DNA from 3 places in the Chryseobacterium sp. CS2K3 genome. Region 3 is predicted to be linked to each of the others. Evidence: riboswitches for the same ligand, from Rfam matches in the RefSeq annotation. Region 3 holds a riboswitch; each other region holds the start of a gene.
What was found. Region 3 has a riboswitch for S-adenosylmethionine ahead of AC5YGG_RS15070 (TonB-dependent receptor plug domain-containing protein). Riboswitches for the same ligand answer to the same signal wherever they lie in the genome.

Region 1 (2,269 bases), on a different contig from region 3:
AAGAAATAATTACTTTTATCACTTCCACCACTAATATCAAGATCAACCTGATTTCTGGAAGCGATTCTCTGTAAAACATCTCTCCAGTCATCATTCCATAATGCTTTTGCACCCGGCAATAATTTTCCGTCCGGACCTACGGGCTTGGGATAATTAGCCCCATACGGATTAATTGATAAACCTGCAGGACCATAAATAAGATTATCTGAAGCCATCTGACCAGCCTGTTGTGCAGAAATTTGCTTAGACTGATATCCATTTCTCATCGCTTCCCAATACAATTGGAAGTATTGATCTGTATTTACTTGTTCGTAGTCTTTTACTGCCCTGCTTGAAAATCCCTGGCTTATGTTGAAATTTACTTTAGCCTCACCTTTTTTCCCGGATTTTGTTGTAATGATGATAATCCCATTGGCACCTCTTGATCCATATAATGCACTAGCCGTAGCATCTTTTAGTACACTGATAGACTCAATATCACTAGGGCTTATTGCATTTAAGTTCCCATCAAAAGGAATTCCGTCTACAACATATAAAGGATCACTTGAAGCACTTACAGAACCAATTCCTCTGATTCGGATGGTAGAAACAGCTCCCGGTTGTCCTGAAGCACCTGTAATTTGTACCCCTGGCACCTGTCCGTCCAATGCTTTTGTAATATTGGTTACCGGTCTGTTATTGATTTTATCGCTTGAGATAGTAGCTACTGAACCTGTATAGCTATTTCGCTTAGCTTTACCATAAGCAACCACTACTACTTCATCAATCTCTTTTTCTTTAAGGGTATCTTTTTTCGGCTTGGAGTTTTGCCCGCTTACGCTTACAATTCCTAAGAAAAACGCTGCCACAGGGGGAATCCAAACTTTAGAATTAATTAGTTTTTTATTAATCATAATCAATTTTGTTTATCATATATTAAAATTTTACCCTTTGCAGAAAAGTCAGCAAAGGGCATCGATTAATACGATAAACCAAACGCTTATTTTTCCTTTAAAGGCTGAATGTAACACCTTGCGCGTAGCAGGTTGTTAAGATTTCGCAGGGTCAGTTCCCTCCATCTTTCTTTATAAGCCGATCGAAATATGATTGCAAAGCTATAAACTTTTAGTCTACAAAACAAGTAGACTTATTTGTTTTTCATGATAAATTTTCAAAAATTAACATAAGATTATATTAAAACCCATCAAAATAAGGACTTACACAAATTATCACTTTCACAAACATGACAAATATCATTATTAATAATTCAATGAAACAAATGAGATACTAGGTAAATATTTTTAACATTTAATTGAAAAAACTTTTTAATTTTATAGAATGAAAGTTTTGATTATAAATGGTCCCAACCTTAACCTGTTAGGAACCCGAGAACCCGAAATCTATGGAACAGTTTCTATGGAAACTTATTTGGAAAATTTAAAATCCGAATTTACATCTCACCAACTTCAATATTATCAATCAAATATTGAAGGAGAAATCATCAACAGACTTCAGGAAGATGATTTTGATGCTGTCGTGATTAATCCCGGAGCTTTCACGCACTATTCTTATGCAATTGCAGATTGCTTAAAAAATATCAGAAAACCAAAGGTTGAGGTTCACATCAGTAATATTTATAAGAGAGAAGAATTCAGACAAAAGTCTGTAACCGCTGCTAATACTGATGCGGTTTTATCAGGATTTGGAATGGATGGATACAGATTAGCTATCCTTAGTTTAAAGTAAATCAATGATAAATCACCTGATTTATACTGTATGTAATATTTAGCTCGCAAATTGAGCAGATTAGGCAGATCTTAATTGTATAAGTTTATATATTCACCCCAGAGCCATCTGCGAAATCTGCCTTATCTGCGAGAGATAAAAATAAAAAAGCCTCATCAATGATGAGGCTTTTCTGTATTATAAATAATCTGATTAGATCGTTTGTTCCTGTAATTGAGGTCCTGAAGGGATCAATCTCTTACCTTCTTCAGTATCACAATACTGCTCGAAGTTTTTGATATATCTTGAAGCAAGATCTTTTGCTTTTTCTTCCCATTCTGAAGCATTTTCATAAGTATCTCTAGGATCAAGGATTCCTGTAGATACATTTGGAAGCTCAGTAGGAATCTCAAGGTTCATGATTGGAACCTGAGTTTTAGGAGCATTATCGATAGAACCGTCAATGATTGCATCAATGATCGCTCTTGTATCTTTTAGAGAAATTCTCTTACCAGTACCATTCCAACCAGTGTTTACCAAATAAGCTTTAGCTCCGTGTTCTTTC
Region 2 (2,269 bases), on a different contig from region 3:
ACGTCACTACAATATTCACTCTGTTTTCTCCTGCCACCTGATTTAAAAGCAATGGAAAAACATTGTTTCTCGCCAGTTCTGCGAATACTTTATTGGAATCTTCTGCAACAAAACCGATCACAGAAACATTGTTGATACTAAATATTTGAGATACTTTCCCTGATTTTCTTTCTTCTTCAAATTCATCAATAAGACAAGCTACGGCTTTCTCAGCATCATTTTCGTGAACCAAAATAGAGATTCCGTTTTCTATAGCCTGCTGAGAGATCACTCCCACACTGATACGCGCTAAAGTAAGCGCTTTAAAAATTCGTCCATCAATTCCGATTTCACCCAGGAAATCTTCTCCTTCAAATTTGATGATTGATCTGTTCTTCAAAAATTTTATTTCGTTAGCATTTTTCATTACTTTATAAAATGTTTTTTATGATATTATTTAATTGTTGATATTCCATTAGGAAGGCATCATGCCCGTGTATAGATTGGATCTCGTGATAAGAAACATCCTTCTTTTTCTCTTTTAATTTCTCAAAGCATATTCGGATTTCAGAAGCGGGAAAGAAAAGGTCTGTATCTACGGAGATCATGTGCATTCGTGCCTCTATTTTCTCCAATGCCTCTTCTTCAGTATTAATATTCATCAGTAGATGATTCATTAGCTTATAAGATTCTAAACTAAATCTTTCGTTTAATGCGTTACCATGATAAATCAACCAATCTTCTGATTCTAAGCGTTGTTTTTCCTTATTGTATTTATTTTGAAATCTGTCGTTAAGAGATTCGGGGGTTCTGTAGCAGAGCATAGCATGAATTCTTGCTTTCTGTAATGGCTGTTCTTTATCATTTAATAAGAATTTCTGAACCAGACATTGTGCATGCAGCCAGTCATGTGTTCTGTAATCACAGGCAATGGGAATAAAAATTTCTGCCAGCTTAGGTTGCTTTGCTAACATTTCCCAAGCAATTCCTCCTCCAAGTGAGCCTCCGATAATGGCGTATAAGTTTGTAATATGTAAATCTTCTAATCCTTTCAAAAATAGATTGGCTATATCTGAAGGGGTGAAGTTTTCATAGTCTTCAATTAAAAAATGATCGTATCCGTTTCCGGGAATGTTGAAACACAGAACTGTATACTTATTTGTATCAACGATCTGGTTTTCTCCTACCAATTGTTTCCACCAACCTTTGTCACCGGATACTGTTGAATTTCCGGTTAAAGCATGATTGATCAAAATAATGGGAGCTGTAAACAGGTCTTTCCCGAAAAGCTCATAGCTTAACGAGATATTGTATTCCTTTTGGGAATTGGTTTGATACGAAAGATTAATATAGTTTAGTTCTGTTTTCAATTCTATTATATTTTAATACAATTGAAAATGCCACAGGAAATGGCTGAAAAGAACTTCAGTAAGTTATCTGTCCAAAAATTACTTTGGTAGAACGTAGCACCTTCTTTGCTTGCGCAAAGGGTTGCTAAGGTTTCATAGGGTCTAATCCCTCAACCTTTCTTGATAACATTTTCAATATTTGAATGAACGAATGGTGCAAAGGTAGTTCTTTTCTTTTAAAATCAAAAAAAAATTAATTTAATATTTAAAAAAGCCCTTAAATACAAGTATTTCAGAGGCATATTAATTATTATTCAGATAAAAGGAATTGGAATTATTTTACAAAAAAACTAACTTCGTATTGAAAAATGATGACATATGATCGCCGAAAAGGAAAGATTACAAGATACCAAATGGAAAAACTGGGGACCTTACGTAAGTAACCGCCAATGGGGAAATGTACGTGAAGACTACAGTCCGGATGGAAATGCATGGAACTATACCAATCATAATAATGCGGAAAGCTACACGTACAGATGGGGCGAGGAAGGTATTGCCGGAATCTCAGACGTAAAACAACTTTTTTGTTTTGCTTTTTCGTTTTGGAACAAAAAGGATAGAATTGTAAAGGAACGTTTCTTTGGATTGAGCAATCCTCAGGGAAATCATGGAGAAGATATCAAGGAAATATTCTATTATCTGGATAACACTCCTACTCATAGCTATATGAAAATGGTTTATAAATATCCGATCAATGCGTTTCCTTATGATGAATTGGTTGCGGAAAACGGAAGACGCAGTAAGCAGGAACCTGAATATGAAATTTTTGATACAGGGATATTTGATAATGATGCTTATTTTGATATTTTCATAGAATACTGTAAAGCAGATCACAATGATATTCTGGCAAGGGTAACGGTTTGTAACCGAAGTCAGCAGGA
Region 3 (2,269 bases):
CTGAATCCACCAAAGGAATAGAATTTAAGATTATCATTCAAAGGATATTCTGAATTGAAAAATAACTGTCCCTGCCTGATCTGTGCATCTCCGATCTGAAAATTAAAATCATCTCTTGTCAGTCCTTCTTTTTTCAGCATAAGATCATCCTGTTCTCTCGCTACATCCGGATTATCAGCAAATTCATAGGCAAAATTTTTCCCGAAAATATCAAGATCATGATTTTGGGTTCTCGTTGTTTTACCTCTGTGGCTTAATTGTAATGAAAGGTTGATAAAACCATCATTTTTACCAAGAGAGGTTCCATAGTTTACACCTGCCTGATAAGTATCTCCGTCATTTCTCCCACTCAATCCGTAGGTCAAACTTGCAGAGGCTCCGGCGTTCTTTTTAAGAATAATATTAATAACTCCTGCAATGGCATCTGATCCATATTGTGCGGCAGCTCCGTCTCTTAAAACTTCTATTTTTTCAATGGCAATGATCGGAATTGTACTTAAATCTGTTCCTACAGAACCATTTCCAACTGTATTCTGATAGTTTACCAATGAAGTTGTATGCCTTCTTTTTCCATTAAGCAAAACTAAAACCTGATCAGGTCCCATTCCTCTCAAACTTACAGGATCAATGTGTTCTGTACCATCAGAAGCGGATTGTCTTACGGAATTAAATGACGGAACCACATAGTTCAAAAGGTCCTGAGCTGTCATTTGTGGGGAAGATCTTTGAATTTTATCGATATTGATAACATCTACCGGAACCGGTGTTTCCAGTTTTGTTCTTTTAACGTTACGGTTTCCTACGATGACAATGTCTTCGATCTGATTTCCTTTTTCCTCCTGCTCCTGGGCTGCGACCAAAATTGTCCCAAGCAGTAATACAGCTGTGCTTAATTTTTTCATCTTTATTCTTGCCAATTAATACTATTTCTCCACAGATCATTCTGCAGATACACACAAGACATCAAGAAATGGAATTCATATAAGAATATTGACTTCACTTATCTCCCCCATCGGGTTGGAATTAGCACCTTTACATTTCTGGAATCATGCAGGTTGCTAAGGTTTCATTGGGCCAAATCCCTCCACCTTTCTTGATAAATCTAGTGCAAAGGTAGACTAATTTTTTCAATATGCAAAAAGGCAAATCTGCTCATCTGCAAATTTGCCTTTGTATTTATTTTACAATCATCTTTTGAATTGCCATTCCTGTTTCTGATTTCAGATGAACAAGATAAGTTCCTGCCGGATAATTAACTTTCAGCTCATGGATACCGTTTTCTTTATCCAGCCTAAATGAATCGAGCTTTTTACCATTCATATCGAAGATGATAATTTCACCATTTTTGACTTTATTAAAAATTAATTTTGCCAACCCATTTTTCACAGGGTTTTCTCCGATCTGAAGAGACAGTTTATTTGCTGCATTTACATCTGAAACAGATAAAGATCCTTCGTAGTTCCCGAAAATTCGGAATTCTCCCGGCTGTAAAGTAATGGAAGCTGTTGTATTGGTAATATTATTGATCGTATTATCCATTAAATTTTGCCATTGTCCGGTATAAGGGAAGTAAGCAACAACATTTTGCACTGATGTGGAATAATTGGCAAGTACTACAACATTCTTCATCCCATTGATAGAAGCATCATACAGATAAATTCGTGTGATCAATCCATTAGGATCATTCATAAGGTTATTGGATTCTATACTGTATGTCTTGGATTTAAATATCTGATAAGTATTTCTTATATCGATAATTTTTGCCCAGGTATTATACACAGCTTTTCTATTGACATCATTATCATATCCTAATGTAAAAGCAATAGGCTTTTCGTCTGTTCTGCAGCTATTATCAATAGTTCCGTTGGCACATCTGTTAATACTGAACTCATAGCCCAGCTCTCCAAACTGCCAGATCATTTTCGGTCCGGGAATCGTGAAAAATGTGGCTCCAAAGGTCTTCATTCTTTCCAGAGCTGTAGTAAGGTTTTTCACGTTGTAGCTTCCGTTAACAGCACCGTAAGCAAGGTTTTTAAACATTAATCTTTCTTCATCATGACTCTCTCCGTATCCTACTGCCCGCATATTGGTAAAGCCGTGAAGAGAATGATTCATGCGGTCATAGCTGCTGTTTTCCTTATACCCCATTGTATTTTGATTGTAAGGCTCAGTTTGTTTATTCCAAAGCATAACACCTTTGCCTTCTGCAGCTCTATAATTTGCCCATTGTTGTTCTTCGGCATCTGTTCCAAGATGTTCAAATATTATG

Region 1: it holds a riboswitch for S-adenosylmethionine, as region 3 does, so the genes downstream of both, AC5YGG_RS00795 (SusC/RagA family TonB-linked outer membrane protein) here and AC5YGG_RS15070 (TonB-dependent receptor plug domain-containing protein) in region 3, are expected to answer to the same signal.
Region 2: it holds a riboswitch for S-adenosylmethionine, as region 3 does, so the genes downstream of both, AC5YGG_RS00065 (alpha/beta fold hydrolase) here and AC5YGG_RS15070 (TonB-dependent receptor plug domain-containing protein) in region 3, are expected to answer to the same signal.

The regions. Positions count from the first base shown of each region.
Region 1 covers NZ_JCAKRW010000001.1:159,937-162,205, forward strand. The annotation lists gene AC5YGG_RS00795 (SusC/RagA family TonB-linked outer membrane protein) at 1-893, opposite strand, end outside; SAM riboswitch class I at 977-1,073, opposite strand; gene AC5YGG_RS00800 (type II 3-dehydroquinate dehydratase) at 1,318-1,725, shown strand; gene pckA (phosphoenolpyruvate carboxykinase (ATP)) at 1,918-2,269, opposite strand, start outside.
Region 2 covers NZ_JCAKRW010000001.1:15,371-17,639, forward strand. The annotation lists gene AC5YGG_RS00060 (ACT domain-containing protein) at 1-406, opposite strand, end outside; gene AC5YGG_RS00065 (alpha/beta fold hydrolase) at 411-1,349, opposite strand; SAM riboswitch class I at 1,410-1,518, opposite strand; gene AC5YGG_RS00070 (MGH1-like glycoside hydrolase domain-containing protein) at 1,707-2,269, shown strand, end outside.
Region 3 covers NZ_JCAKRW010000008.1:174,389-176,657, forward strand. The annotation lists gene AC5YGG_RS15070 (TonB-dependent receptor plug domain-containing protein) at 1-902, opposite strand, end outside; SAM riboswitch class I at 998-1,103, opposite strand; gene AC5YGG_RS15075 (alpha-amylase family glycosyl hydrolase) at 1,177-2,269, opposite strand, start outside.